Novosphingobium sp. G106: one gene and its partner. The protein of the gene in region 1 interacts with the protein of each later gene in a pairwise test. Links are inferred from orthologs where the notes say so. Each region holds a gene or a part of one and is shown in the gene's direction. Other genes may lie near its edges. The genes, in order: KRR38_RS10055 and ssb.

Region 1 (3,277 bases):
GCGAACTGGTTGAGCCGCTGGATAAGCTGCATGCGGAAGGCCGATTGCGCCAGCACGCCCGTGCCCGCCGCCGCGCCCTTGGTGAACAGCACGGGCAGGCCGAAGCGCGCCACGACGCTGTTGATGAACCCGTTCGTCTGGCTCAGGCGCGTCAGGGCGGACTGGGTCGAGAGCACCATCAACCGCCGCACGGCCTCGCTCGCGGGATCGCCCGCAGCCTGGGCCAGCGCCACGCCCGGCAGGGCCGCCATGACGCCGACGGTCAGCGCTCCGACCAGGAATTCACGGCGGTCGATGGCGGGGTATCCGGTTGCAGTCATTCGGCTTTCCTCTTGATTCTGACGGCTTGCCTGCAGGGCGATGCCTATATCCGCGATGAATAGCTATAGGCGACAGGATGAATCGCGCTCGACTCCTCGTATTCAACGCCGCGCTCGGTGCGCTCGATTACCGCGTTCCCGAGGGAATGGCGATAGAGCCCGGCTCGGTAGTGGTCGCGCCGCTGGGGCCACGGCAGATCGTGGGAATTGTCTGGGAAGCGGAACGCCTGCCGGCGACGGAGGTGCCCGACAGCAAGCTGCGCCCCTTGCTCGAAGTGCTGCCCGTGCCGCCGCTCCCCGCGCCGCTGCGCCGGCTGATCGAATGGGCCGCGGACTACTACGTTGCGCCGCTCGCCGCTGTGGCGCGAATGGCGCTGGGCAGCAGCGCTGCGCTGCGCGGCGGCGGGACGACCACCGAATATCGCCTGACCGGAGAGGAACCTGCCCGGCTCACGCCCCAGCGCGCCGCTGCAATGGATGCGCTCCATGGCGAGCAGGCGACGATCCGCGAACTCGCCGCAATCGCCGGCGTCTCCGAAGGCGTGCTGCGCGGCATGGTCGGGGCCGGGCTGCTCGAACCCGTTACCGTGGATATCGATCGCCCGTACCCGCGTGCCCGGCCCGACTTCGCCGTGCCCGAACTCAGCGAAGGACAGCAGGAGGCCGCTGACATATTCGTCGCCGCGGTAGAGGCCGGCGGCTTTGCGCCCTTTCTGCTCGACGGAGTGACCGGCTCGGGCAAGACCGAAGTCTATTTCGAAGCCGTTGCGGCAGCATTGCAGCAAGGGCGACAGGTTTTGACACTGCTTCCCGAAATCGCGCTGACCGAAAACTTCCTGCGGCGTTTCGAGGCGCGTTTCGGCGTCGCGCCGGTGCTCTGGCATAGCTCGCTCAAAGCCAGCGAACGGCGGCGGGCCTGGCGGGCGATCGTCTCGGGAGAGGCGCAGGTCGTGGTCGGGGCGCGCTCGGCCCTGTTCATGCCCTATCGCAAACTTGGCCTCATAGTCGTTGATGAAGCGCATGAAACCTCGTTCAAGCAGGACGACGGCGTGCGCTACAATGCCCGCGATGTCGCCGTCATTCGCGCCCGGTTCGAAAGCATCCCGGTGATCCTGGCCAGCGCTACGCCCGCGCTCGAATCGATGCATCTCGCCGATACCGGCGTCTACACGCGTATCGCCCTGCCCGACCGTTTCGGTGGCGCCAAGCTACCGACGATCTCGCTGGTCGACTTGCGCACCGAGCAGCCCGAACGCGGCCGCTGGCTCGCCCCGCGGCTCGTCGAGGAGCTGAAGGACCGGCTGGAGAAAGGGGAGCAGTCGCTGCTGTTCCTCAACCGCCGCGGCTATGCGCCGCTGACCCTCTGCCGCCACTGCGGCTACCGTTTCCAGTGCCCCAACTGCACCGCCTGGCTGGTCGAGCACCGCCTGTCGCGCCGGCTCGCCTGCCACCACTGCGGCCACGAAGTGCCCGTTCCCGAGGCCTGCCCCGAATGCAGCACGCCCGACTGCCTCGTCGCTTGCGGCCCCGGCGTCGAGCGCATCGCCGACGAGGTCGCCGAGCTGATGCCCGAGGCGCGGGTGGCAGTAGTCACTTCGGACACGCTCAACAGCCCCGAGAAGGTCGGCGAATTCGTTGCCGCGGCGGAAGGCAAGCTGATCGACGTCATCGTCGGCACGCAGCTCGTGACCAAGGGCTACCACTTTCCCGAACTCACTCTGGTCGGCGTGGTCGATGCCGACCTCGGCCTCGAAGGCGGCGACCTACGCGCGGCCGAGCGGACCTACCAGCAGGTGGCGCAGGTCGCGGGCCGTGCTGGCCGCGGCGAGAAGCCCGGCGAAGTCCTGATCCAGACGCGCCACCCCGAAAGCAGCGTAATTGCGGCACTGGCTGCCGGCGACCGCGACGCCTTCTACGCCGCCGAGACCGAAGCCCGCCGCGACGCCGGCGCCCCGCCTTTCGGCCGATGGGCAGCGATCATCGTTTCCTCGGAGGACGAAGCCGAAGCCCGCGATGCCGCGCGAGCGATCGGCGGAAGACGCCCGGACCTGCCCGACGTGCTGATCCTCGGCCCCGCGCCCGCACCGATGGCCCTGCTGCGCGGCCGCTACCGCTACCGCCTGCTGATCAACGCGCGGCGCTCGGCCGAAGTACAGCGGATCATCGGCGAGTGGCTCGGCCAGTTCGACTTCCCACAGGGCGTGCGGGTGAACGTGGATATCGATCCCTACAGCTTCGTCTGACGGCCGCGCTCACGCAGGACCTCCATGTCCCGATCGAGAAAATAGTTGAGCGCCGTGCGTATGGCGGCAATCGCGCCGAGTTTGCCGATGTCGTCCCAATCGGGCGCCAGGGTGGTTTCGACGATGTCCGCCGCCAGCTGGAATGTCAGCCCCGCCACCAGCCATCGGCCGAACGCGAGCCAGGCCTGGCGCAGCCTGTCTTCCGGACCGCCTGACAGCAGCAGATAGGACAGGCCGATGGCACCTTGGACGCAGCCGACCGCGATCGCGAGGATCGCCAGCATATTCGCGCCGAGCGCGATATATTCGGCGCTCAAGTGAGCGAAATAGGCCAAGGCGCACTCCCCGGCAGACCAGGAACGAGGCGATAGCCTAGGCTGCCGGCCCCGCCCCGCTATCGGGACAAGTACCGACTGCCAAAGAGGTTGGATCGAACGCCTAGCCCTCGAGCAGTGCCGCCGCCTCGATCAGCCTGTCGCCGTGCTCAACCTCTTCCTTGCCGTTCTGGCGGAAGAGCTTGGCAGCTTCCTCGTTGCCGATGTTCGCGGCCCACTTCTCGTACAGCCCCTCGCCCGCGAACTCGCCCTTGGCCAGACCGCGCAGGGCCTCGGCGGTGACGGGCGCGGTCGGGATCGGGCCGGCGAGGTAGGGATTGTCCGCAGCGGCGGGCGGCAGGTATTCCTCGCCGCTGATCGCGCGGATCGCCTTGGCAAC
Region 2 (3,168 bases), 3.7 Mb from region 1 along the record:
GATCGTCATTCTGTTCTTTTTCATCCTCGCCATGGAAGCCTCGGGCTACATGGCGCGCGCGGCCTTCCTGATGGACCGCCTGATGGCGCATGTTGGGCTTTCGGGCCGCAGCTTCATCCCGCTGCTGTCGAGCTTCGCCTGCGCGATCCCGGGTATCATGGCGACGCGCTCCATCACCGATCCCAAGGACCGGCTGACGACGATCCTGATCGCACCGCTGATGACCTGTTCGGCGCGGCTGCCGGTCTATGCCGTGATCATTGCGGCCTTCATCCCCAACCGCGCGGTGGGTTCGCTGGGCGTCGGCCTGCAGGGGCTGGTGCTGTTCGGGCTCTATGTCATCGGGATCGTCGGGGCGATGGTGGTGGCGCTGGTCCTGCGGCGCTCGGTCACCAAGGGCGCGGCCAGCGGCTTCATCATGGAACTGCCGAAGTACCAGATGCCGCGGGCCAAGGACATGGCGATCGCCTTGTTCCAGCGTGCCTGGATCTTCCTGCGCCGCGCCGGCACGATCATTTTCATGGTCACGGTGGTCCTGTGGCTGCTGCTGAATTTCCCGCGCGCCGAGCCAGGGCAGAACCAGGTCGACGCCTCGATCGCGGGCAAGCTGGCCAACGGTCTGGCTGTGGTGGTCGAGCCGATCGGCTTCAACCGCGACATCGCGCTCTCGCTGATCCCGGCGATGGCGGCGCGCGAAGTGGCGGTGAGTTCGCTGGCGACGGCCTATGCCGTGGCCGGTTCGGCCGACGACGACAAGACGGCGGTAGCGCTTGGCGACCAGCTCAAGGCGCACTGGACGCTGCCGACCGCGCTCGCGTTCCTCGCCTGGTTCGTCTTCGCGCCGCAATGCATGTCGACGATCGCGGTCACCCGGCGGGAAACGAACGGGTGGAAATGGCCGGGCTTCATGCTCGCCTATCTGTTCGGCCTCGCCTACGTCTTCGCGGGCATTACCTATTGGTCGGCGGTCGCGTTAGGCCTCTAACCTTTTCCGTCGCCCCTGCGAAGGCAGGGCCCAGATGAGGTTGCGTTTCAGGCGACCGATCGCGATATCTCCAGCTTATCTAGACCCCTGCCTTCGCAGGGGCGACGGTTCGGTGTAGCCGGACCCTTCGGCATACTAAGAGGCGATTCGATGGCAGGCAGCGTCAACAAGGTCATCCTGATCGGCAATCTCGGTCAGGACCCGGAGGTCAAGAGCTTCCAGAACGGCGGGCGCATCGCCAACCTGCGCATCGCCACGTCCGAGAACTGGAAGGACAAGAACACCGGCGAGCGCAAGGAGCGGACCGAGTGGCACAGCGTCGTGCTGCAGTCCGACGGCCTTGTCGGCGTGGCCGAGCGCTTCCTCAAGAAGGGCAGCAAGATCTACATCGAGGGCCAGCTGCGCACGCGCAAGTGGCAGGACGCGTCGGGCAACGACCGCTACACCACCGAAATCTCGGTCGGCATGAACGGCGTGCTGACCATGCTCGACGGCGCTCCGGGTGCTGGCGGCGGCGGCGGCGGTGGTCGCAGCGGCGGTGGCGGCTGGGATGACAGCGGCATGGGAGGTGGCCGGTCGGGCGGCGGCAGTGCCGGCGGTCGCAGCGGCGGCGGCGGCGACTGGGGTGGCGGCGGTTCGTCCGGCGGTGGCTCGACGGGTGGCGGCTCGCGCGGCGGTGGCGGCGGCTTTGGCGACGATCTCGACGACGACATCCCGTTTTAAGCTGACTTTGGCGCGCGCGGTTGGGCTATCGACAGGCGCGCTCGGGATATCGAGACCGGCTTTCCGCTGAGCGCTAGGCTGAGCGGCGAAGGATGAATGCGACGCCGCACTGGCCGATCGTATTCGTACGGGATCGAGAATGACCGAAACAGGCCTTGCTTCACACGAATCCATGGGAACGCTCAGCGCGGACGAGATCCTTGCCTGGGCCGAGGGAGAAAGCGGCGCTCGCGGACTCGCCGACAAGGGCCTTCGTCACCGCTTCGGCGCGATGATCGACTGGATCAACGCGCGTGGACCCTACCGGCCCGACGAGCTCGACGGCATGAAACGGCAGCTGCAGAAGCTGCTCGTGAGCCGCCTGCTGATCGGGCTCGATCGCCGGCGCTTTCCCGGCATCGTCGCGGAGAAGATCGAACAGCCGGTCTTCATCATCGGCTTCGCCCGTTCGGGCACGACCTTCCTGCACTCGCTGCTGGCCGAGGATCCCGCGGTGCTGGCGCTGCAGAGCTGGAACGTCCTCACGCCGTCGCCGCCGCCGGGCGCGGGCCCGATCGCCTCGGGGCGGATGGCCTATGCCCAGCGCGCGATGGAAGCCTGGATGGACTTCTGTCCTGCTCAGCGGCCGATGCACCCCTATATCGACAAGGGTGCGCTGCAGCTCTGCGAGGACGAGGAGGTCCTCACGCTCGATTTCCGTTATGCCTATCCCTACTATCTGTTCCGCGTGCCGACGCTCGAAGGCGCGATCCTCAGCAACGACCAAGCCGAGGCCTTCGCCTTCCACCGCGAGGTGCTGCAGCACTTCCAGTGGAACACCGGCAAGACGCAGTGGATATGCAAGTCGCCCGCGGCGCAGCATCACCTCGATGCGATCTTCGCGGCCTATCCCGACGCGCGCTGCATCTGGGCGCATCGTCCGATGACCGAGATGTTTGCCTCGCTCGTCACCTTGAGCAACGTGCTGTTCGATACCGTGGCCGGCAAGCCGAAGGACCGGCGCGACTGGGCACGCAATTTCGCGCTCAGCATGAAAGCGGCTTTCGATCGGCTCCTGACCAGCGAATTGATCGACGATCCGCGCATCATGCATATCAGCTTCCGCGATCTCTCGGCGGCTCCGATGGCGATGATCGAGAAGATCTACGGCTGGCTGGACCGGCCCGTCACGCCCGACTTCGCGGCGGGTGTGACGGCCTGGCTGGCGGACCCCGACAACCGCGTCGATCGCTATGGCCGCTATCCCTACTCCTACGAGGCGCTCGGCGTCGAGGAGGCATGGATCGCCGAGATGTTCGCCGACTACGGCAAGCGTTTCGGCGTGGAATGACGATGCGGCGGCGCGAAGTGGTCGCGGGGATGGGCGCGGTGAGCCTCGCCTCTGCGGCCAAGGCAAATTCATCACGGAGAATGGCAGTGGCGGACGGATACTTCCTTTCGGACAGCAACCCCTGCGCGAC

What was found.
Region 2: the proteins of KRR38_RS10055 (region 1) and ssb interact in binary tests that used the Escherichia coli proteins (3 or more experiments, as listed by UniProt). The link is inferred for Novosphingobium sp. G106 from one-to-one orthologs.

What each region holds. Positions count from the first base shown.
Region 1 is NZ_JAHOOZ010000001.1:2,106,803-2,110,079, forward strand. What follows is about bases 19-2,980. They hold KRR38_RS10055 (primosomal protein N'), read left to right. Parts: upstream 19-397; coding sequence 398-2,563; downstream 2,564-2,980. Other genes in these bases: KRR38_RS10050 (DUF4197 family protein), read right to left, coding at 19-320; KRR38_RS10060 (DUF1622 domain-containing protein), read right to left, coding at 2,548-2,898. Outside these bases: more of KRR38_RS10050, read right to left, coding at 1-18; KRR38_RS10065 (ferritin family protein), read right to left, coding at 3,002-3,277.
Region 2 is NZ_JAHOOZ010000001.1:5,833,123-5,836,290, forward strand. The notes cover bases 69-2,921. They hold ssb (single-stranded DNA-binding protein), read left to right. Parts: upstream 69-1,135; coding sequence 1,136-1,708; downstream 1,709-2,921. Other genes in these bases: KRR38_RS28435 (ferrous iron transporter B), read left to right, coding at 69-985; KRR38_RS28445 (sulfotransferase), read left to right, coding at 1,848-2,921. Also shown: more of KRR38_RS28435, read left to right, coding at 1-68; more of KRR38_RS28445, read left to right, coding at 2,922-3,038; KRR38_RS28450 (DUF1214 domain-containing protein), read left to right, coding at 3,041-3,168. UniProt on the Escherichia coli protein: Plays an important role in DNA replication, recombination and repair. Binds to ssDNA and to an array of partner proteins to recruit them to their sites of action during DNA metabolism. Acts as a sliding platform that migrates on DNA via reptation.